Regions from separate parts of the Kocuria sp. UCD-OTCP genome, predicted to be linked through region 2. Evidence: riboswitches for the same ligand, from Rfam matches in the RefSeq annotation. Region 2 holds a riboswitch; each other region holds the start of a gene.

Region 1 (4,996 bases), on a different contig from region 2:
CCGCCTCGGCGAGCAGCTGCGCGGTCTCCTCCGTGTTCTCCTGCGCCCACTGCCGGGCGTAGGCGTAGACGTCCACCACGGTCTGGGCGGCCTCGGGCTGCTCCTCGAGGAAGCTCTCGTGGGCGTTGAGGAAGCCGTAGGTGTTGAAGTCGACGTTGCGGTAGAACAGCTCCGCGCCGTTCTCCTCCGCGGCGGCCATGATCGGGTCGAGCCCGGACCAGGCGTCCACCTGGCCGTTCTCCAGGGCGGCGCGGCCGTCGGCGTGCTGCAGGTTCTGGATCGTGACGTCCCCGGCGTCCACCCCGGCCTCGTCGAGGGCCTGGAGCAGGAAGAAGTACGGGTCGGTGCCCTTGGTCGCGGCCACGGTGCGGCCCTCGAGGTCCGCGACCTCCTGCACCTCGCTGCCGGCGGTGGTGACCAGGGCGGACCACTCCGGCTGCGAGTAGAGGTCGATCACCCGGATCGGGGTGCCGTTGCTGCGGGCCAGCAGCGCCGCGGAGCCCGCGGTGGAGCCGATGTCCACCGCCTCCGCACGCAGCGCCTCGTTGGCCTTGTTCGACCCGGCGGACTGCACCCACTCCACCTCGATGCCCTCCTCGGCGAACGCGGTCTCGAGCCAGCCCTTCTCCTTGATCACCACGGAGAGCGGGTTGTAGGTGGCCCAGTCCACGCGGACGGTGCCGTCCCCGGCGGCCTCCGCGGGCGGCTCACCGGAGCCCTCACCGGCCATGCACCCGGTCAGGCCGAGGGCCAGGACGGCGGCGAGTGCGGGGACGGTGCGGACGGAGCGCTGGGGCAGGGGCATGGCGGAGCCTTTCGTGGTGGACGGACGGTGCCGGGCGGCGCGGGCGGGTGCCGCCGCTGGTCCGGGGAGGGGAGTCGGGGTGGGGGTGGGCCGCGTCAGCGGGTCGCGGGGTGGTGGGTGTCGACGCCGAGGTGGCCGAGGAGCTGCACGCGCAGCTCGGCGAGGACCTCGGAGGCCCGGTCCCGGGGGCGCTCGCCGGGGACGGCGAGGATCGTGCTGATCGAGGCGGGGGCGGTGGGCCCGGTCCGGCCCAGGACCACGATCCGGTCCGCGAGCTGCAGCGCCTCGTCGACGTCGTGGGTGACGAGCAGGACGGTGGTGGGCTGGGCCGCGTGGATCGTGAGCAGCAGGTCCTGCATCTTCAGGCGGGTCAGGGCGTCGAGCGCGCCGAAGGGCTCGTCGAGCAGCAGGACCCCGGGATTGCGGGCCAGGGCCCGGGCCAGGGACGCGCGCTGGGCCATGCCGCCGGAGACCGCGCGGGGACGGTGGCCGGCGTGCGCGGTGAGCCCCACCAGGCGCAGCAGGTCGTCGATCACGGCGTCCCCCTCGTCCCGGGGGAGTCCGCGGGGCAGGCCCAGGCGGACGTTCTCGCGCACCGAGCGCCACGGCAGCAGGCGGGGCTCCTGGAAGGCGACCGCGCAGCGCGGGTCGATGCCGGACACGGGGGTGCCGTCGATGAGCACCCGTCCGGCCGAGGCGGTGTCGAGCCCCGCCGCGGCCCGCAGCAGCGTGGACTTGCCGCACCCCGAGGGCCCCAGGACCGCCAGGACCTCGCCGGGCCGGGCCGTGACGTCGACGTCCTGCAGGACGTGGTGGGTCTCGCGGCCGGACGGGAAGGCTTTGCCGACGTGCTCGAAGGCCACGGAGAAGGCGCGCTTCGCGGTGCCCGGTGCGGTGGCCGGCGCAGAGCCCAGCAGGGAAGTGCTCATGATCAACTCCATCGGTCCTGGCATTAGCACCTCGCACGGAGGATCAGACGGATCCGTGCCGGTTGCTGCGACGTCGACGAGCCAGGTCTCTCAGCCGCTCCGGATGGTTACACCACCAATTGAACGTCCTCGGCGTGTTCCCTGGCAAATCCGTCGCATCCGTGGTGATCGCGACACATCGCTGGCACGGGAGCCCTCCGTGCCCCACCATGGACCCATGACGAGCCGCAGAAGCCCGGCCCGGGCGGACCTGGTACGCGACGCCTGCGCGGCGTTCGGCGCGGTCCTCGACGGGCTCGGCGACGACGACTCCTGGGCCGCCACTGGCTGCCCGGGGTGGTCGGTCCGGGACCTCACCCACCACTGCGCGATGGACGCCCTGCGGGGGCTGGTCGCGCTGCACACGCCCACCACCGCCCGCCCCGACCGGGACGCCGCGACCTACTGGACCGACTGGGGCGGCGATCCCGCGGGGGCCGCCGAGGCCCGGCGCCACACCCGCGTGGCCGCGTCCATGGTCCTGGACTGGGAGCCGGTGCGCGCCCTCCACCGCGAGACCACCCGGGCGCTCGTGCACGCCGCGCAACACTGCGGCGACGGCGCGGTCCGCACCCAGGGGCACGTGCTGCGCGTCGAGGACCTGCTGAGCACCCTCGCGGTGGAGGCCACGGTCCACCACCTGGACCTGATCCAGCACCTGGACGGCTCCCCGGGTCCCGCCGTGGACGGGCTCGCCGAGGTCCGCCGGGTCCTCACCGACCTGTGGGAGCGGGAACCGCTCGAGCACTGGAGCGACGAGCACTTCGCCCGCGTGGGAACCGGCCGGGCGGAGCTGACCGCCCAGGAGCGTGCGGAGCTGGGCGCGCACGCGGACCTCCTGCCGCTCTTCTCCTGACCCTCCCCCCTCCGCGAGGTCGCCGACACGTGCAATCCCGCGGAGGAAGAAGGAGGGGGAACGGGTTCCGTGCCAGGCTGGGGGCATGAGCCGCAACGACCCCGCCGTCATCGACCGCCTCATGACACGGCCCGGCCGGTGGGCCGTGGTGGGGCTGACCGGCAACACGGCCCGTCCGGCGCACTCGGTGGCGAAGCGGATCCGGGACGACCTCGGCATGACGATCGTCCCGGTCAACCCGAAGGGCGAGCCAGTGCACGGCGAGCCCGGCCACCGCACGCTCGCCGAGGTCCCGGGGCCGATCGACGTGGTGGACTGCTTCGTGAACTCCCGCCGCGTCGGCGCGGTGGTGGACCAGGCCATCGCCGTGGGCGCCGCCGCGGTGTGGCTGCAGCTGGGCGTCGTCGACGAGGACGCCGCCGCCCGGGCGGAGCGGGCCGGCCTCGACGTGGTCATGGACACCTGCCCCCTGATCGAGCTCCGGTCCCTGCTCCGGCGGGGCTGGACCCTGGACCCGGGCCGGACCCCGCCGCTCGCCCCGCCCGGCTGAAAGACCCGGCTGAGCGACCCGGCGGAGCCGCCCGAACCGGGTGGGCGCAGGCCCGATGCGGGCCGGGACCGTCCCCGTGCGGCGGGACCGCACAGGGGTTGCACCCGGTCAGGGGCCACCCGCTAAGCTGTCCCCCGACGACGATGACGAGTCCCGACACGAAGCTCTGGCTGGTCGGGCGGCAACCCTCTCCCGTAGCGGGGTGCCCCAGATGAACATCGGGCCGCGGTGCACGTGCTCCGCGGCAAGTACGGCGCCCACCAGTGCGTCGGACCCGCGGGCAGGTCTCCACGACGCACGGGCGCGGGTCGGCATCGACCCGGGAGGAACACCCCATGAGCAAGCGCATCGCCCTGAACGCCTTCGACATGACCTGCGTGGGCCACCAGGCCCCCGGTCTGTGGAAGCACCCCCGCTCCCGGGCGGACGAGTACAACACGATCGAGTACTGGACGGACGTCGCCCAGGTCCTGGAGAAGGGGCTCTTCGACGCGCTGTTCCTCGCGGACGTCGTCGGGTACTACGACGTCTACCAGAACTCCGCGGCCCCGGTGATCCGGGACGCCACCCAGATCCCGGTCAACGACCCCTTCATGCAGATCTCCGCGATGGCGGCCGTGACGAAGCACCTCGGCTTCGGCGTGACGAGCGCGATCACCTACGAGCAGCCGTACCCGCTCGCCCGGAAGTTCGCGACCCTCGACCACCTCACGAAGGGCCGGATGGGCTTCAACGTGGTGACGTCCTACCTGAAGTCGGCCGCCGAGAACCACGGGCTGACGGAGCAGATCTCCCACGACGAGCGCTACGAGATCGCCGAGGAGTTCATGGAGGTCTGCTACAAGCTCTGGGAGGGCTCCTGGGAGGACGGCGCGGTCCGGCGCGACCGGGTCAACGGGGTCTTCGCCGACCCGGCGCTCGTCCACCCGATCCAGCACCACGGCAGGTACTTCGACGTCCCCGGCATCGGGCTGACCGAGCCGTCCCCGCAGCGCACGCCGCTGATCTTCCAGGCCGGGGCCTCCTCCCGCGGGCGGGCGTTCGCCGGCCGCCACGCGGAGGCGGTGTTCGTGGGCGGCATCCGCCCGGACCTGACCCGGGTGGTGACCGACAAGCTGCGCGACGAGGCGGAGGCCGGCGGGCGGAACCGGGACGACCTCAAGATCTTCGCCATGCTGCACGTGATCGTCGACGAGACCGACGCGAAGGCCGAGCAGAAGCGCCGCGACTACGAGCGGTACGCGGACACCGACGGCGCGCTGGGCCTCGTGGGCGGCTGGTCCGGGCTGGACCTGGGCCGCTACGACGAGAACGACGTCCTGGAGTACATCAAGACCGACTCGATCCAGTCCTTCCTGACCCCCTTCACCACGGCCGACCCGCACAAGAAGTGGACGATCAAGGAGGTCGCCAAGCACATCTCGATGGGCGGCATGGGCGTGCCGATCGTCGGGTCCCCGCAGACCGTGGCCGACGAGCTCGAGCGGTGGATCGACGAGGGCGGGCTGGACGGCATCAACCTCGCCTACCACGTGTCCCCGGGCTCGTTCGAGGACTTCGTGGAGTGGGTCGTGCCGGAGCTGCAGAAGCGCGGCCGCTACCGCACCGGCTACGAGGGCACCACGCTGCGCGAGAACCTCTACGGCAAGGGGCAGACCAAGGTGCTCGGCACCCACCCCGCCGCCGCGTTCCGGGGCGCCTACGCGGGCAGGCCCTCCGCCGCGGACACCCCCGCCCGCCAGCTGGCCCTCTGACCCCCGTCCCCTGACCCCGCGGCTCCGCCGAGAGCACGGGGCAGGGCACGGACGAGGGGCCCC
Region 2 (4,996 bases):
CGCGCCGACCTGTGGGTGCAGGTGCTCCTGGTGCTCGGGGTGTCCCTGGGCGCCTCGGCCCTCTGGGCGGTGCTGTCCCTCGCCGAGCACCTGGCGCGCGGACCGCTCTCCGAGGCGCAGGCCACGATGAACCCGCCGCTGAGCCCGCAGCCCCTCATCGACCTGCTGCGCCAGCTCACCGGGATCGCCCTGGACCTGGTGCCGGTGCTGCTCGCGCTCTACCTGCTCGCCGGCTCCGCCGGGGCGCTGGGCACGGTCCGCCGGCGGATCGGCCTCGACGCCCGGATGCCCCTCCCGGACCTGGGCCTCGGCACCGTGCTCTTCCTGCTCATGGGCCTGGGCACGCTGGCGCTCTACGGCGCCGGCCGGGCCCTGGGCGTCACCGCGGAGGTGACCACGTCCGGGCTCGCCGCGCACTGGTGGACGGTGCCCGTGCTGCTGCTCTCGGCCGTGCGCCACGCCCTGGTCGAGGAGGTCGTGGTGGTCGCGTTCCTGACCGACCGGCTGACCCGCATCGGGTGGAGCTGGCCCGTGGTGCTGGTGGTCACGGCCCTGTTCCGCGGCAGCTACCACCTCTACCAGGGGATCGGGCCCTTCCTCGGCAACGTGGTGATGGGCCTCGTCTTCGCGGAGCTCTACCGGCGCACCGGCCGGGTGATGCCCCTCGTCGTCGCGCACTTCCTGCTGGACGCCGTCGGCTTCCTCGGGGCAGCCCGGCTGCTGGGCTGAGCCCCGCCCCGCGGTGCCCGGTCTCAGATGGTGACGGCGCCGTCCGGGGTGCTGAACGAGACGGAGAGCACCCCGGGGGTGCCGTCCGGATAGCGCCAGTCGACCTCGAGGTCCTCGAGCGCGGTCTCGACGGGGGCGCCCAGCCACTCGGCGACCCGTTCCGGGGCACCGGCGATGGTCATCCCCGCGAGCCCGACGTCCGTGATCCGCGCCTGGGACGGGTGCATCTCCGGGGCGGAGTCGAAGTGGATCATGAACGGCAGCTGCGGATCGGCGATCAGGCCCTTGACGCCGATCTGGTGCCACTCGAGGCACCGGCCGTCCGGGAAGACCCGGTGGCCGGGCACGGAGCGGCGCCCCAGGCGCTGCTCGAAGGGGGCGAGGTCCTCGACCTCCACGACCCAGCCCAGCCAGCCGCCGCCGGCGGCGGACCGGGCCCGCACGGCCTGTCCGAAGGGCGCCTTCTCCGCCGCCGGGTGCTGGAGGACCTCGACGACCTCCACGTACTGGTGGTTCGTGAGCGGCAGGATCATGTTGCGGGTGCCGAAACGGGGGTGCACCCCGCCCTTGACCGGTTCGATCCCGAGCTGGTCGGCGATGCGCTCGGTGGTGGCCTCCAGGCCCTCCGGGCGGCAGGCGTAGGACACGTGGTCGACTCTCATGGGCACATCGTGGCACCCTGTGAGTTTCGTCTCCAAATCGGCCCGCGACGCGCCGGGCACCGTGCGGGCGACGCCCCGGCCGGGGCGTCACGCCCGGCCCCGGCTTGACGCCGTGCGGGCCTGATCCGGAGAATGCTGTCCAGGTCATGAGCGCCAGCGTCCAAGCCCCAGCTAGCTGGCCGGCAACCCTCCACCGCGGTGGGGTGCCCTGGGTGAAGACCAGGCTCCTCGCGTCCGGCGAGCGAGCAAGCGCGGGTCCCCGGCGCCCGGCCGTTCCCGGCCGCACCGCCTCGGCCGGGACGGGACCCCTGAGATCCACAAGGAGTCCCACGGCATGTCCGATCTCCCCGCCTCCAGCACCGACGCCTCCGCCGCCCGCACCGACGCGGCCGAGCGCCCCACCCCGGAGAACCCCGGGGGCTGGGCCTTCGAGACCCGGCAGATCCACGCGGGGCAGAGCCCCGACCCGGTCACCGGCTCCCGCGCCCTGCCGATCCACCAGACCACGTCCTTCGTCTTCCCCGACGCCCAGGCCGCCGCCGACCGCTTCGCGCTCGCCGAGCTCGGCCCGATCTACACGCGGATCGGCAACCCGACCACGGAGGTCGTGGAGAACCGGATCGCCGCCCTGGAGGGCGGCGTGGGCGCCCTCATGCTCAGCGCGGGGCAGTCGGCGACGACGTTCGCCGTGCTCAACGTCGCCGGCGCGGGAGACCACCTCGTGGCCAGCCCCAGCCTGTACGGCGGGACCTACAACCTCTTCAAGTTCACGCTGCCCAAGCTCGGCATCGAGACCACCTTCGTCTCCGACCCCGACGACCCCGAGGCGTGGCGGCGGGCGGTCCGGCCGAACACGAAGGCCTTCTTCGCCGAGACGATCCCGAACCCGCGCAACGACGTCCTCGACATCGAGACGGTCTCCGGGATCGCCCACGACCACGAGGTCCCGCTCATCGTGGACAACACCGTGGCGACCCCCTACCTCGTCCAGCCCCTGCGCTGGGGCGCGGACGTCGTGGTGCACTCGGCCACCAAGTTCCTCGGCGGGCACGGCACGGCCATCGGCGGCGTGATCGTGGACTCCGGGGCCTTCGACTACGGCCGCTACCCGGACCGCTTCCCCGGTTTCAACCAGCCGGACGAGTCCTACGGCGGTCTCGTCTACGCCGAGGCCCTGGGCGCGGAGGGGCCCTTCGGCGTCAACCTGTCCTACATCCTCAAGGCCAGGGTGCAGCTGCTGCGCGACCTCGGCTCGGCGATCTCCCCGTTCAACGCGTTCCTCATCGAGCAGGGCATCGAGACGCTGTCCCTGCGGATGGAGCGGCACGTGGCCAACGCCGGGACGGTGGCCCGCTGGCTCGAGGCCCGCGAGGACGTGCGCTCGGTGACCTGGGCCGGGCTGGAGTCCTCCCCGTGGCATGGGCGGGCGCAGAAGTACGCGCCCCGGGGCGCCGGGTCGATCCTGGGCTTCGTCCTCGACGGCGGCCGGGAGGCCGGGGCCGCCTTCGTGGACGCCCTGACCCTGCACTCGAACGTCGCCAACATCGGCGACGTCCGCTCCCTGGTGATCCACCCCGCGTCCACCACGCACAGCCAGCTCCTGCCCGAGGAGCAGCTGGCCGCCGGCGTGGAGCCCGGCTTCGTGCGCTTGTCCGTGGGTCTGGAGCACATCGACGACATCCTGGCGGACCTGGAGCAGGGCTTCGCAGCGGCCGCGGCCGCGCAGGGAGGACAGGAGTGACCGTGACGGTCGTGAGGGGCTCCGGCGCCGGGACCGCCGTCCGCGAGGACGGCGTGCCGCGGGTCGCCGGGATCGGCGAGCTGGAGCTCGAGTCGGGCTTCCGGCTGCCCGACGTCCGGATCGCCTACGAGACGTGGGGGACGCTCGCCCCGGACGCCTCCAACGCGGTGCTCGTCGAGCACGCCCTCACCGGGGACACCCACGTGGCGGCCGGCCGGGCCCGCCCCGGCGCCCCCGAGGCCGAGCGGCGCGCCGCCGAGAGCGGCGGCTGGTGGGAGGGCCTGATCGGCCCCGGCGCCGCCATCGACACGGACCGGTGGTTCGTGGTCTGCACCAACATCGTGGGCGGCTGCTACGGGTCCACGGGCCCGGCGACCCCCGCGCCGCCGAGCGTGGACCCCGAGGGCCGCCCCTGGGGCTCCCGCTTCCCGCTCATCACCGTCCGGGACTCCGTGCACGCCGAGGCGGCGCTGGCCGACGCCCTCGGCATCGACGCCTGGCGCCTGGTCATCGGCGGCTCCATGGGCGGGGCCCGCGCCCTGGAGTGGGCCGTGACCCACCCGGACCGGGTCCGGGCGTGCGCGGTGGTCGCCGCGTGCGCCCAGTCCAGCGCCGAGCAGCTCGCGTGGGGCCAGGCGCAGAACCTCGCGATCCGCCAGGATCCGCACTTCCGCGGCGGGGACTACTACGACGGCCCGCCGCCCGTCACGGGCCTGGGCCTGGCCCGGCGGATCGCCCACATCACCTACCGCTCGGCCGACGAGCTGCACCACCGGTTCGGGCGCTCGCCGCAGGCCGAGGAGCAGGTCATCGACACGCACGCCGGCGGGCGGGGGCGCTACCAGGTGGAGAGCTACCTCGACCACCAGGCGTCCAAGCTGGCGGGCCGCTTCGACGCCAACAGCTACCTCGCCGTCAACGAGACGCTCATGTCCCACGACGTCGCCCGGGGCCGCGGCACGCTCGAAGAGGCGCTGTCCGTGACCTCGTGCGAGTGGCTCGTGGCGGCGGTGGACTCCGACCGGCTCTACCTGCCCCGCGAGTCCGACGTCCTGGCCGCCGCGCTGCCCGGGGACGTCCGGCGGCACACCCTGACCTCGCCCTCGGGCCACGACGGCTTCCTCATCGAGGCTCCCCAGCTCGGCAAGCTGCTCGTGGAGACCGTGCTGCCCGAGCGCTGAGCCGGGACGGGGGTCCTCAGCCGTTCCCGCTCGCTCAGCCGTCCGCGGCACCCCGGTCGTCGCCGGGGCCCGCCCCGGGTCCCTCGCCGGGCGCGACGCCGCCCCCGGGCACGGTGGGGGTGCCGAAGTGCGGCCGCTTCGGCCGGACCTGCGCCCCGGAGCTGGTGCGCCGGATCCGGCGGGCCACCCACGGGCGCAGATAGCGGTGGGCCCAGACGAGGTCCTCGCCGCGGGCCTGCCGCCAGGACGAGGGCGGGCGGTCGGGCACCACCTCGGGCACGAGGCCGTGCGCGAGGCCCAGGGTGTCCAGGGCCTCGACCGCGATCCGGTGGTGGCCCAGGGGCGAGAAGTGCAGCCGGTCGGGGTCCCACATCGCCGGGTCCGCGAGCTCCCGCAGCCCCCACAGGTCCACCAGCACGGCGTCGTGCCGGGACGCGACCACGCGCACGTTCTCGTTGTAGACCGCGATCCGGCCCCGGATCCCGCGCAGCACGGGCGTGGCGCCGATGTCCGGGCCGCCGACCAGCACGACCGTCGCCCCGTTCGCCGCGAGCCGGCCCACGACGTCGTCCATCTCCTCGGCGATCGCGTCCGGGTCCCCGCCGGGGCGCAGCATGTCGTTGCCGCCCGCGCAGACCGTCACGAGGTCCGGGGTCAGCTCCAGGGCCGGTGCCACCTGCTCG
Region 3 (4,996 bases), on a different contig from region 2:
CGGCGGCTCGTGCTCGAGCCACGGTCCCAGCACACAGCCGACCGCCGCCCCGACGGCCACCTCGGCGCCGCACAGCAGCAGCACGGCGGGACCGTCCGGTCCCACGTCCGTGAGCCGCCCGAGCCCCAGCGAGCCGTGCGCGAGCCAGCTCAGCAGCATCACCAGCACGCCGGCGACGGCGCCCACGAAGACCCCGGTCAGCAGCGTCGAGAGCGGGTACGTGATCCAGCGCGCGGGCAGCCGCAGCGCCATCCAGTCGTCCAGGTGGTTCTCCCCCTCGCGCAGGAACCACCAGCCGGCGAGGACGCCGGCCAGGACCGGCAGCACGACCACCACGAGCGCCCAGGCCGGGAGCTCGGCGGGCGGCAGCGCGGCGAGCGCCGGGAGCAGCGGCACGGGCCCGGCCTCGGTGCCCAGCGGAGAGGCGTGCGTGCCGGAGCCGAGCTCGAAGCCCGCGCCCGTGGCCCAGGCCAGGGCGTAGACCGCGAGGTTGGGCAGGTAGCCGAGCTGGAGTCCCGTCAGCGCGGTGTCCCCCGGCACGCCGGTGCCCAGCCGCTGGTAGACGCCCACCACGTCGTTCCAGTTCCAGAACAGGGCGGCGGCCAGCAGGGCGGCCCCGACCCCGACCCCGGCCACGGCCGCGACGAAGCCGGCGCGCAGCACCGCCCACACGTAGGACCCGGCCCAGCGGGAGTACTGGCTCGTGCGCTCGACCCACGCGGCGGCGTTGACGCCGATCAGTCCCGGCAGCGACCGGGAGGCCCGGTACGCGCCCACGAAGCCGCCCAGGGCCACGGGGACGAGCGGGAAGACGGCGGCCGCGGCCGGGCTCGCCGAGACCTCCCCTCCGCTGAAGAGCAGCGCGGCGGCGGCGCCGAACGCGGAGTAGGCGGCCAGTCCGCTGAGGTACGGCTGCCAGAACTGGCCCTCCCAGCAGGCGCGGGCCAGCCGTCTCCCGGCGTGCCAGGAGAGGGCGAACGGCACCAGGGTGAGCCCGAGCGGGACGAGGTTGAGCGTCCCGGTGGTCGCGGGCAGCCCTGCGCCCGGGTCGAGGGCCACCTGGAGCGGGGTGAGGTGGGCGAGCAGCCACACGTGACCGGAGAGCACGAACCCGCCGGTCAGGCCGAGGGTGTCGAAGCCGTCGGCGAGCCACACCATGAGGACGGTCAGCAGGACCAGCAGGTAGGACACCACGGCCACGGAGCCGAGTTCCAGCACGCCCTGCAGCCACAGCGGCATGGGCACACCCCGGCGGTCCGGGCGTGCAGCGGGGGAGGACAGGCCTTGGGAGTTCATCACCGACCATCCTCCCACGCCCGGGCGGCACCCCGGCCGAGGCTTCACGGCGCCTTCACCGGCGGGCCACGCCCCGCTCGCCGTCCGGTCGCCCGGCCCCGGCAGGCTCGGGAGCATGAGAGTCGCCGTGGTCGCCGAGCAGTTCCTCCCCCACCTCAACGGAGTCACCCACTCGGTGCTGCGGGTCGTCGAGCAGCTGGTCGCCGGCGGGCACGACGTCGTGGTCGTGGCGCCCTCCTACGACCCCGCGCCGCTCGGGCGCCCGGCGGAGCAGGTCGTCGAGGACCTCGACGGGGTGCCGGTGCACCGGCTGCCCGCCGTTCCGCTCACCGGCTACCCCGCCGTGCGGGTGGCCGGCGGGACCGTGGCCCGGGTGCGGCGGCAGCTGGAGCGCTTCCGGCCGGACGTGGTCCACGTGGCCTCCCCGTTCGTGCTGGGCCGCCGGGCGATCCTGGCGGCCCAGCAGCTCGGGGTGCCGTGCGTGGCGGTCTACCAGACCGACGTGCCCGGCTACGCGGCCAAGTACGGGGCCCCGTTCCTCGAGCAGCTCCTGTGGGGGCACGTGCGCTCCATGCACAACCTCGCCACGCTCACGCTCGCGCCGTCCACCGCGGCGGTCCGGCAGCTCACCGAGCACGGCGTCCAGGACGTGCACCTGTGGCGGCGCGGGGTGGACACCACCCGCTTCTCCCCCCGGCACCGGGACGAGCGGTGGCGGGAGGAGGTCGGCGGCGGCCGGCGGATCGTCGGCTACGTGGGCCGGATCGCCCCGGAGAAGCAGGTCGAGGACCTCTCCGCGGTCGCGGACCTGCCCGGCACCCGCCTGGTGGTCGTGGGCTCGGGCCCGGAGGAGGACGCCCTGCGCCGCCGGCTCCCGCAGGCCCACTTCACCGGGCGCCGCAGCGGTGCCGACCTGGCGCGCATCATGGCGTCCTTCGACGTGTTCGTCCACCCCGGCGAGTTCGAGACGTTCTGCCAGACGATCCAGGAGGCCATGGCCTCGGGGGTGCCGGTGGTCGCGACCGGCCGGGGCGGTCCCCTCGACCTCGTGGACCGGTCCCGCACCGGCTGGCTCTATCCCCCGGGCGACCTCGGGGCGCTGCGCGGGCACGTGGCGGATCTCCTGGGCGACGAGGCGAAGCGGGCCGCGTTCGGCGTCGCGGCGCACGCGGCGGTCCAGGGCCGGACGTGGGACGTGCTGGTCGGGCAGCTGCTCGAGCACTACGAGCGCGCCGTGGCGCTCTCGGCGCAGGGGCAGGGGCGCAGCCGCCGGCACCGCCGGGCCGTCTGAGGGCTACCGGCGGGCGGGGGACGCGTCCAGCACGGGCGCCCCGGTGCCGGCGTACCGCCCCGGCTCCGCGGTCAGCACGGTCAGCCCGTGGACCAGGGCCGTGGCCGCGGTGAGCCCGGCGAGCGGATCGGCCGCCCCCGTCGCGGCCAGCGCTCCCCACGCCCGGGCCACGGCGGCGTCCGCGGGGAGGACCCGGCCCGGGAAGCGCAGCTCGAGCTGCTCCGCCCACAGCGTCTCGTCGGGCCGCTCGGCGAGCAGCTCCCCGAGCACCGTGGCGGGCAGGAACAGCCGCCGGTGTCCGTGCCGGCGCAGGACCTCGGCCAGCTCGGGGCAGCGCTCCGGGGTGCGCACCCCCAGCAGCACGGAACGGTCCAGGAGGAGGTCCACGGCGGCGGGCCTCAGGCCGCGGCGGCGAGCTCCCCGCGGGCCGGAGCCAGCAGGAAGTCCACGAACTCGGTGCGGACCTGCACCACGCGGGCGTAGTCCTCGACGCTCATGGCGGAGACGCTGATCGCCGGGACGCTCGGCGCGGGGTCGCGGCGGGTCCCGTCCCCGGTGGCCGGGACAGCGGGGGAGGGCTGGGGGAACGCGCCCGTGCGGGCGGCGGAGTGGCGGGGGTCGGACATGACCGGGATCCTTCGTGCGCTCTTGCTCGCACCGGGTACCGCTGCTGCGGCGATGCGAGCCGCTTCGTCATCCGAACCACCCGTGAACATGGGGTTGGTGCCCGGTCAAGTCGGAGCTTGCCGACCGGGTCTCTTGAAGCTCTCCCCATTGAACCACATCGGCCGAACCGTGTCCGCGTGCGGCGCCCCGGCCGGATCCGGTGCCCCCCTCCTGTGCACAGGCCTTCCCCGGGCTGTCACCGCCCGGACATCTCGACGACACATCGTTGCGCTGGAATGGGTCCCGCAGGACCGGGGACGGCGCAGGCGACGGCCCCGCGCATTACGTTTCAGTGACACAACTCACGACTCGCTTGTCGAGGTGTCGGTGCCGCGGGGTAGCCTGAACCTGCTTCTCGAGATGCGGCGTCCACGCCCTCGGCCGGAGATCGACGATCCCCGGCGGAACCGTGGAGGGGCTCCGACCCGCTGCGCGCCAACCCGATGTTCCCGGGTGGATCGGATGACGAAGCGGCGGGCAACGCCATCGGATGCCTGCAAGAACGTCAGGAGAAAACATGACCATGTCCGAAGAAAGAACAGCCATCACCACCGACCAGCGCGAGGAGTGGATCGACGTGACCGTCACCGCCCTCCCCGATCTCCACCTCGTCCGTCTCACGTCGACCGACGGGGACGTGCAGGAGTACCTGAGCCCCGAGGCCGACGACCTGGCCGCCGCGGCGGAGCACACGGAGGGTACGGCGCAATGGTGCGCCAAGTACCGCCAGCTCCTCGTTCCCGGAGCCCTCGCGGCGACCGGACGGCACCCGTTCTTCAAGCTCCACCCCTCGTCCCTCCCGCTGTCGGCATAGCCGGCGGACAGGAGCGCACGGAGGCCGCAGCCCGTCGGGCTGCGGCCTCCGTCGTGCGGGAGGACGGTGACGTCCAGAGCGCCGGTGGGACCCGCGGGGTGCTCACTCGAGGCCGTAGTCCCCCGCCGAGCCCCAGCCGCCGCCGGCCTCGTCGGCGGAGCCGTCGAATCCCCACTCGGAGGCCTCGACCTCGAACGGCACGGAGACGTCCAGCTCGGCGTCGGAGACCCGGTTCACCACGAAGGGGTCCTCCGGCTCCTCCGCGGCGGGGAGCGGATCGGGAACGGTCACGGCGCTTCCTCCCGGTGCTGCTCGGCGGGTACGACGACAGAACCGCCGCCGGGCGCAGCCCGACGACGGTTCTGGAGGATCAACGGGCCGGAGCCCGCGGAAGATCCTTAGGAGATGACGTTGATGTTCGCAGCCTGGGGGCCCTTGGGGCCGTCCTGGGTCTCGAACTCGACGCGGTCGTTCTCGTTCAGCGAGCGGAAGCCGTTCGAGTTGATCGCGGAGAAGTGGGCGAAGACGTCCTTGGAGCCGTCCTCGGGGGTGATGAAGCCGAAGCCCTTGTCAGCGTTGAACCACTTGACGATACCGGTAGTCATGGGAGACCTGATCCTTCATGAGATGAACGTTTCCCGACGTTCGAGAAACAAAACAGTTGTGATGCATGGAAAACGTCTTCTCAGAAAAACTGCTGCACCCGAGTGGGCCGAACTGCTTGAAAGACAAAAACGAACCTCAACAACTGCGGACTACTCTACACGAGATCCGGCGCCGCACCACCCGGGACGGGGCGCCGGACCCGGCCCGGCACCGGGGACCGCTCAGACCGGCGGGGCGCCGAGCTCGATGAGGAGCACTCCGCCGGCGATGAGGGCCACCCCGGCCGCCGTCACCCAGGTGAACGGCTCGCGGAACAGGACCCG
Region 4 (4,996 bases), on a different contig from region 2:
TCCGGCACCGAGCTGACCACCGTGGCCCTGCGCCGCTACGCCCCCGGCCAGGGCGACTCCCTCTTCGCGCTGCTCGAGCGCAACGACATCCGGATCCTGCCCAACACCGCCGGGTGCTACACCGCCCGGGACGCGCTGCTGACCGCCGAGCTCGGCCGGGAGGCCCTCGAGACCGACTGGGTCAAGCTCGAGGTCATCGCGGACGAGGACACGCTGCTGCCCGACGTGGTGGAGCTCCTCGACGCCACCGAGCAGCTCGTGGCCCGCGGCTTCAAGGTCTTCGCCTACACCTCCGACGACCCGGCCCTCGCCCGCCGGCTCGAGGACCTGGGCGCGGCCGCGGTGATGCCCCTGGGCGCCCCCATCGGCACCGGGCTGGGCATCCTCAATCCGCACAACATCGAGCTCATCGCCTCCCGGGCGTCCGTCCCCGTGGTGCTCGACGCCGGGATCGGCACCGCCTCCGAGGCCGCCCTGGCCATGGAGCTGGGCTGCGACGCCGTGCTGCTGGCCAGCGCCGTCACCCGCGCCCAGGACCCGGTGGCGATGGCCACCGCGATGCGCCACGCCGTGCTCGCCGGCCGGCTCGCCGCCGGTGCCGGGCGCATCCCGGCCCGCCGCCACGCCCAGGCGTCCTCGTCGATGGCCGGGCGGATCGACACGGACGCCGCCGGTGCCGGGCGGGCCGACGGGTCGTCCGCCGGCTCCTCAGTCGGCCCGGCGGACGTGCCGCGCGGGGACTGGGCGCCCGTGGGGGAGCGGCCGTGAGCCCGCTGCCCCCGCTCGTGGAGCCCGGCCCCGAACTGACCCGCGAGGAGCTCGAGCGCTACGCCCGGCACCTGACCCTGCCCGGGATCGGGACCCGCGGCCAGCGGCGGCTGCGGAACGCCCGCGTGCTCGTCGTCGGCGCCGGGGGGCTCGGGTCCCCGGCCCTGCAGTACCTCGCCGCGGCGGGGGTCGGGACCCTCGGGATCGTCGACGACGACGTGGTGGCGGTCTCCAACCTGCAGCGCCAGGTGGTGCACACGACCGCCGACGTCGGCCGCCCCAAGTCCGTCTCCGCCGCCGAGGCCGTCACCGCGCTCAACCCGCTGGTGGAGGTCCGCACCCACCCCGTCCGGCTGGACGCGGACAACGCCGTGGACATCCTCGGCGGGTACGACCTGGTCCTGGACGGCGCCGACAACTTCGCGACCCGCTACGTGGTCAGCGACGCCGCCGCCCTGACCGGCACGCCTTGCGTGTGGGGCTCCATCCTGCGCTTCGAGGGGCAGGTCAGCGTCTTCTGGGCCGGGCACGGGCCCACCTACCGGGACCTCTACCCCGAGGCCCCGCCGGACGGCGAGGTGCCCAGCTGCGCCGAGGGCGGGGTCTTCGGCATGCTCCCCGCCACCGTCGGCGCGGTCATGGTCACCGAGGCCGTCAAGCTCGTCACCGGCACCGGGGAGCCCCTGCTCGGGCGGGTGCTGCTGCACGACGCGCTGGCGATGACCTGGCGCGAGATGCGGCTCACCCCGGATCCCGACGCCGCCCCGGTCACCGCGGTGGCCCGGCCCGCCGCGGTCTGCGCGCTGCCCGGCGCGGACCCCTCCGAGACCGTCGGGGCGGCCGAGCTGGCCCGGCTGCTCGAGCGCCGGGAGCGCGGGGAGGCGTCCTTCGCCCTGGTGGACGTGCGCGAGGACTGGGAGCGGGAGCTCGTGGCCATCGACGGCGCCGTGCCCGTCCCGCTGCAGGAGATCCTGGACCGCGGCGCGGACGCCCTGCCGCCGGAGGCCCGCGGCGCTGACCTCGTGCTGCACTGCAAGGCCGGGGCCCGCTCCGCGACCGCGCTCGCCGCGCTGCGGTCCTTCTACGCCGGGCGGGAGGAGCGGGTCCGACACCTCGAGGGCGGGGTGCTCGCCTGGGTGGCGCAGGTGGACCCGGGCCAGCCGGTCTACTGATCCGGTCTCCTGCGGCACACCGCTACACCACCGCGGAGGACGTGACCTTCTGTGACGCCGTCGTGACATTCCATGACGTGCGCCCGTCATCCGGTTGGTCCCGGACCGGGCGGTCTGATGCCATGGCAAGCGCCCCATTCAGAGCGGCTGAGAGATCTGGCTCGACGACGCCGCAGCAACCCGCCCTCCTCCGGGGTCAGGGTGCTAATGCCAGAACCGATGGAGATCCCGGATCTGCAGTCGGCCCGTGACGTCAGCCTCCGGCGCTGACGCCACCGGGCCCGCCCCCGGCGCGACTGGCCGACCGGCAATCCTCGGTGCGACCGAGAGGACCACCGCATGACCCCGAGCACGGTCGAGGAGACCACCGCCCATCCCCGCGCCGGCACGGACCTCCCCGCCGGCCTGCCCGGGGACTACGCCGGGCTGCGGGAGCACTTCCGGCCGCTGTTCGCGGAGATCGCCGCCGGCGCCCTGGACCGGGACCTCCGGCGCGCGCTGCCCTACGCGGAGGTCGGCCGGCTGGACCGGGCCGGGTTCGGTGCCCTGCGCGTCCCGGCGGCCCACGGCGGCCCCGGGGTCAGCCTCGAGGACTTCACCCGGCTGCTGGTCGACCTGGCCGAGGCCGACTCCAACATCGCCCACCTCTACCGCTCCCACCACGGCTTCGTGGAGTCCCTGCGCTTCCTGCCCCGCGAGTTCCAGGAGGTCTGGTACCCGCGGGTGCTGGCCGGAGCCACCGTCGGCAACGCCTCCACGGAGAAGGGCGGCAACGCGCTGGGCACCCTGAACACCGTGCTGAGCCGGACCGCCGAGGGCTGGGAGCTCACCGGCCGGAAGTTCTACGCCACCGGCTCCGTCTTCTGCGACTACACCCGCGTCTCGGCCGCCCTGGACGGCCGCGACGGGCGGCGCTTCGCCGTCGTCGCCACGGACGCCGAGGGTGTGACGCTCGAGGACGACTGGGACGGCTTCGGGCAGAAGCTCACCGGCACCGGCACCGCGGTCTTCGACCGGGTGCGTGTCCCGGAGGACGCCGTGCTGGACCGCACCGCCGGCAGCGCGGAGGCCGTCCACGAGGCCGCCTTCTTCCAGCTCGTGCTGCTGGCCGTGCTGGCCGGCATCGCGCGGGCGGCCCGGAGGGACGCGGTGGAGACCATCGCCGGACGCCGGCGGACCTTCAACACCGGGCTCGGCCTGCCGTTCCGCGACGACCCGCTGATCCAGGAGGCCACCGGGCGGATCTCCGCCAAGGCCTTCGCCGCCGAGGCCACCGTCCTGCACGCCGCCCGCACCCTGGACGCCGGGATCGCCGCCGCCGCAGCGGCCGGCGCCGACCGGCCGGACTTCACCGGGGCCCTCCCGGCGGCGCTGCACGAGTCCGAGATCGCCGTGGAGCACGCCCAGGTCACCGTGCCGGAGCTGGCGCTCGGCGCGGCCCAGGACCTGTTCCTCACCGTGGGCGCCTCCGCCACGTCCACGGCCAAGGGCCTGGACCGGCACTGGCGCAACGCCCAGACCGTGGCCACCCACAACCCGATCGCCTTCCGCGCCCGAGCCCTCGGCGACTACCTCATCAACGGCACCCTGCCGGAGGGCCTGAACGCCATCGGCGACGCGAAGACCGGCGCCACGACCGATGTCACGGCCGACGCCGACCGAACCCCAGGAGCCTGACGCATGAGCACCACGACCACGGCCGCCCCGGGCCGCAGCAGCATCGTCCACGGCAAGAAGCGCGTCCTGGCCTCGGCCTTCGCCGGGACCACCATCGAGTGGTACGACTTCTACCTCTACGGCACCGCCGCCGCACTCGTCTTCAACGTCCAGTTCTTCCCCATGGCCACCGAGCTCGGCGGCATCGTGGCGTCCTTCGCCACGCTCGCGGTCGGGGTGATCGCCCGACCCTTGGGCGGGATCATCGCCGGGCACCTGGGGGACCGGATCGGCCGCAAGGCCCTGCTGGTGGCCTCGCTGCTGCTCATGGGCGTGGCCTCCACCCTGATCGGCCTGCTGCCCACCTATGAGGTGATCGGCTGGTGGGCCGTCGTCGGCCTCGTGGTCCTGCGCATCCTCCAGGGCCTGTCCGCCGGTGCCGAGTGGGGCGGCTCCGCGCTGCTGAGCGTGGAGCACTCACCGGCCCGCCACCGCGGGTTCTTCGGGTCCTTCACCCAGATCGGCTCCTCCGCCGGCATGCTGCTGGCCACCGGCGCGTTCTTCATCGTGCAGAACGTCATGAGCGAGGAGCAGTTCGCCGCCTACGGCTGGCGCATCCCCTTCCTGCTCTCGGCCCTGCTCGTGGCGGTGGGCCTGTGGATCCGCCTCGGGGTGGCCGACGCCCCGGAGTTCCTGGAGCACCGGGCCTCGGGGAACGTGGCCAAGGCTCCCCTGCGGGAGCTGCTGGTCCACCACCGCCGCCCGGTGCTGGTGACGATCGGCCTGCGCCTGGCCCAGAACGCCGTCTACTACCTGGTGACGGTCTACATGCTGACCTACCTGCGGGACGTGCGCGGGGACAGCGCCGCGGGCGTGACCGCGGTGATGATCGCCTCGGCCATCGGCCTGTTCTCCACCCCGTTCTGGGCCTGGCTGTCCGACCGGGTGGGCCGGAAGGTCGTCTCGGTGACCGCCTACGCGGCGATCGGCGTCTTCGGCTGGGTGCTGTTCGCCTTCCTCGAGGCCGGCCCGCTCGCCCTGCTGCCGCTCGTGGTCATCCTCGGCATCAACCTCGTCCACGACGCGGTCTACGGACCGCAGGCGGCCTGGTTCGCCGAGCAGTTCCCCGTGCACGTGCGGTACTCGGGCGTGAGCTTCGGCTACCAGGTCGGCACCGTCCTGGGCGGCGGGCTGATGCCGATGATCGCCGCCCTGCTCTTCGCCGCCGGCGGGGACACCCCGTGGCTGATCGCCGGCTACCTCTCCGTGCTGGCCGTGCTCTCCGTCGTCGCCGCCCTGGCCGCGAAGGATCCCGCCCGGGACCGGCGCGGCACCGAACTCACCGATCTGCACGCCGGCCGGACCGCGGCCGCCCCGGTCCTCGCGACTCCCGCCGCCGC

What was found. Region 2 has a riboswitch for S-adenosylmethionine ahead of H488_RS29660 (bifunctional o-acetylhomoserine/o-acetylserine sulfhydrylase). Riboswitches for the same ligand answer to the same signal wherever they lie in the genome.
Region 1: it holds a riboswitch for S-adenosylmethionine, as region 2 does, so the genes downstream of both, H488_RS29835 (ABC transporter ATP-binding protein) here and H488_RS29660 (bifunctional o-acetylhomoserine/o-acetylserine sulfhydrylase) in region 2, are expected to answer to the same signal.
Region 3: it holds a riboswitch for S-adenosylmethionine, as region 2 does, so the genes downstream of both, H488_RS21540 (hypothetical protein) here and H488_RS29660 (bifunctional o-acetylhomoserine/o-acetylserine sulfhydrylase) in region 2, are expected to answer to the same signal.
Region 4: it holds a riboswitch for S-adenosylmethionine, as region 2 does, so the genes downstream of both, H488_RS20350 (acyl-CoA dehydrogenase family protein) here and H488_RS29660 (bifunctional o-acetylhomoserine/o-acetylserine sulfhydrylase) in region 2, are expected to answer to the same signal.

Annotation. Positions count from the first base shown of each region.
Region 1 covers NZ_AOSQ01000031.1:6,317-11,312, forward strand. Annotated here, with positions in the region: gene H488_RS29830 (aliphatic sulfonate ABC transporter substrate-binding protein) at 1-805, opposite strand, end outside; gene H488_RS29835 (ABC transporter ATP-binding protein) at 901-1,734, opposite strand; SAM riboswitch class I at 1,740-1,844, opposite strand; gene H488_RS29840 (maleylpyruvate isomerase N-terminal domain-containing protein) at 1,952-2,629, shown strand; gene H488_RS29845 (CoA-binding protein) at 2,715-3,179, shown strand; SAM riboswitch class IV at 3,322-3,436, shown strand; gene H488_RS29850 (LLM class flavin-dependent oxidoreductase) at 3,515-4,933, shown strand.
Region 2 covers NZ_AOSQ01000030.1:10,317-15,312, reverse strand. Annotated here, with positions in the region: gene H488_RS29670 (CPBP family intramembrane glutamic endopeptidase) at 1-729, shown strand, start outside; gene H488_RS29665 (VOC family protein) at 753-1,391, opposite strand; SAM riboswitch class IV at 1,534-1,649, shown strand; gene H488_RS29660 (bifunctional o-acetylhomoserine/o-acetylserine sulfhydrylase) at 1,726-3,132, shown strand; gene metX (homoserine O-acetyltransferase MetX) at 3,129-4,313, shown strand; gene H488_RS29650 (SGNH/GDSL hydrolase family protein) at 4,348-4,996, opposite strand, start outside.
Region 3 covers NZ_AOSQ01000003.1:32,115-37,110, reverse strand. Annotated here, with positions in the region: gene H488_RS0117825 (cell division protein PerM) at 1-1,296, opposite strand, end outside; gene H488_RS21545 (glycosyltransferase family 4 protein) at 1,412-2,587, shown strand; gene H488_RS35915 (PIN domain-containing protein) at 2,591-2,974, opposite strand; gene H488_RS21540 (hypothetical protein) at 2,986-3,213, opposite strand; SAM riboswitch class IV at 3,227-3,352, opposite strand; gene H488_RS21535 (hypothetical protein) at 3,771-4,067, shown strand; gene H488_RS21530 (hypothetical protein) at 4,170-4,358, opposite strand; gene cspE (transcription antiterminator/RNA stability regulator CspE) at 4,466-4,672, opposite strand; gene H488_RS21520 (DMT family transporter) at 4,895-4,996, opposite strand, start outside.
Region 4 covers NZ_AOSQ01000001.1:211,703-216,698, forward strand. Annotated here, with positions in the region: gene H488_RS20340 (thiazole synthase) at 1-768, shown strand, start outside; gene moeB (molybdopterin-synthase adenylyltransferase MoeB) at 765-1,940, shown strand; SAM riboswitch class I at 2,072-2,166, shown strand; gene H488_RS20350 (acyl-CoA dehydrogenase family protein) at 2,280-3,617, shown strand; gene H488_RS20355 (MFS transporter) at 3,621-4,996, shown strand, end outside.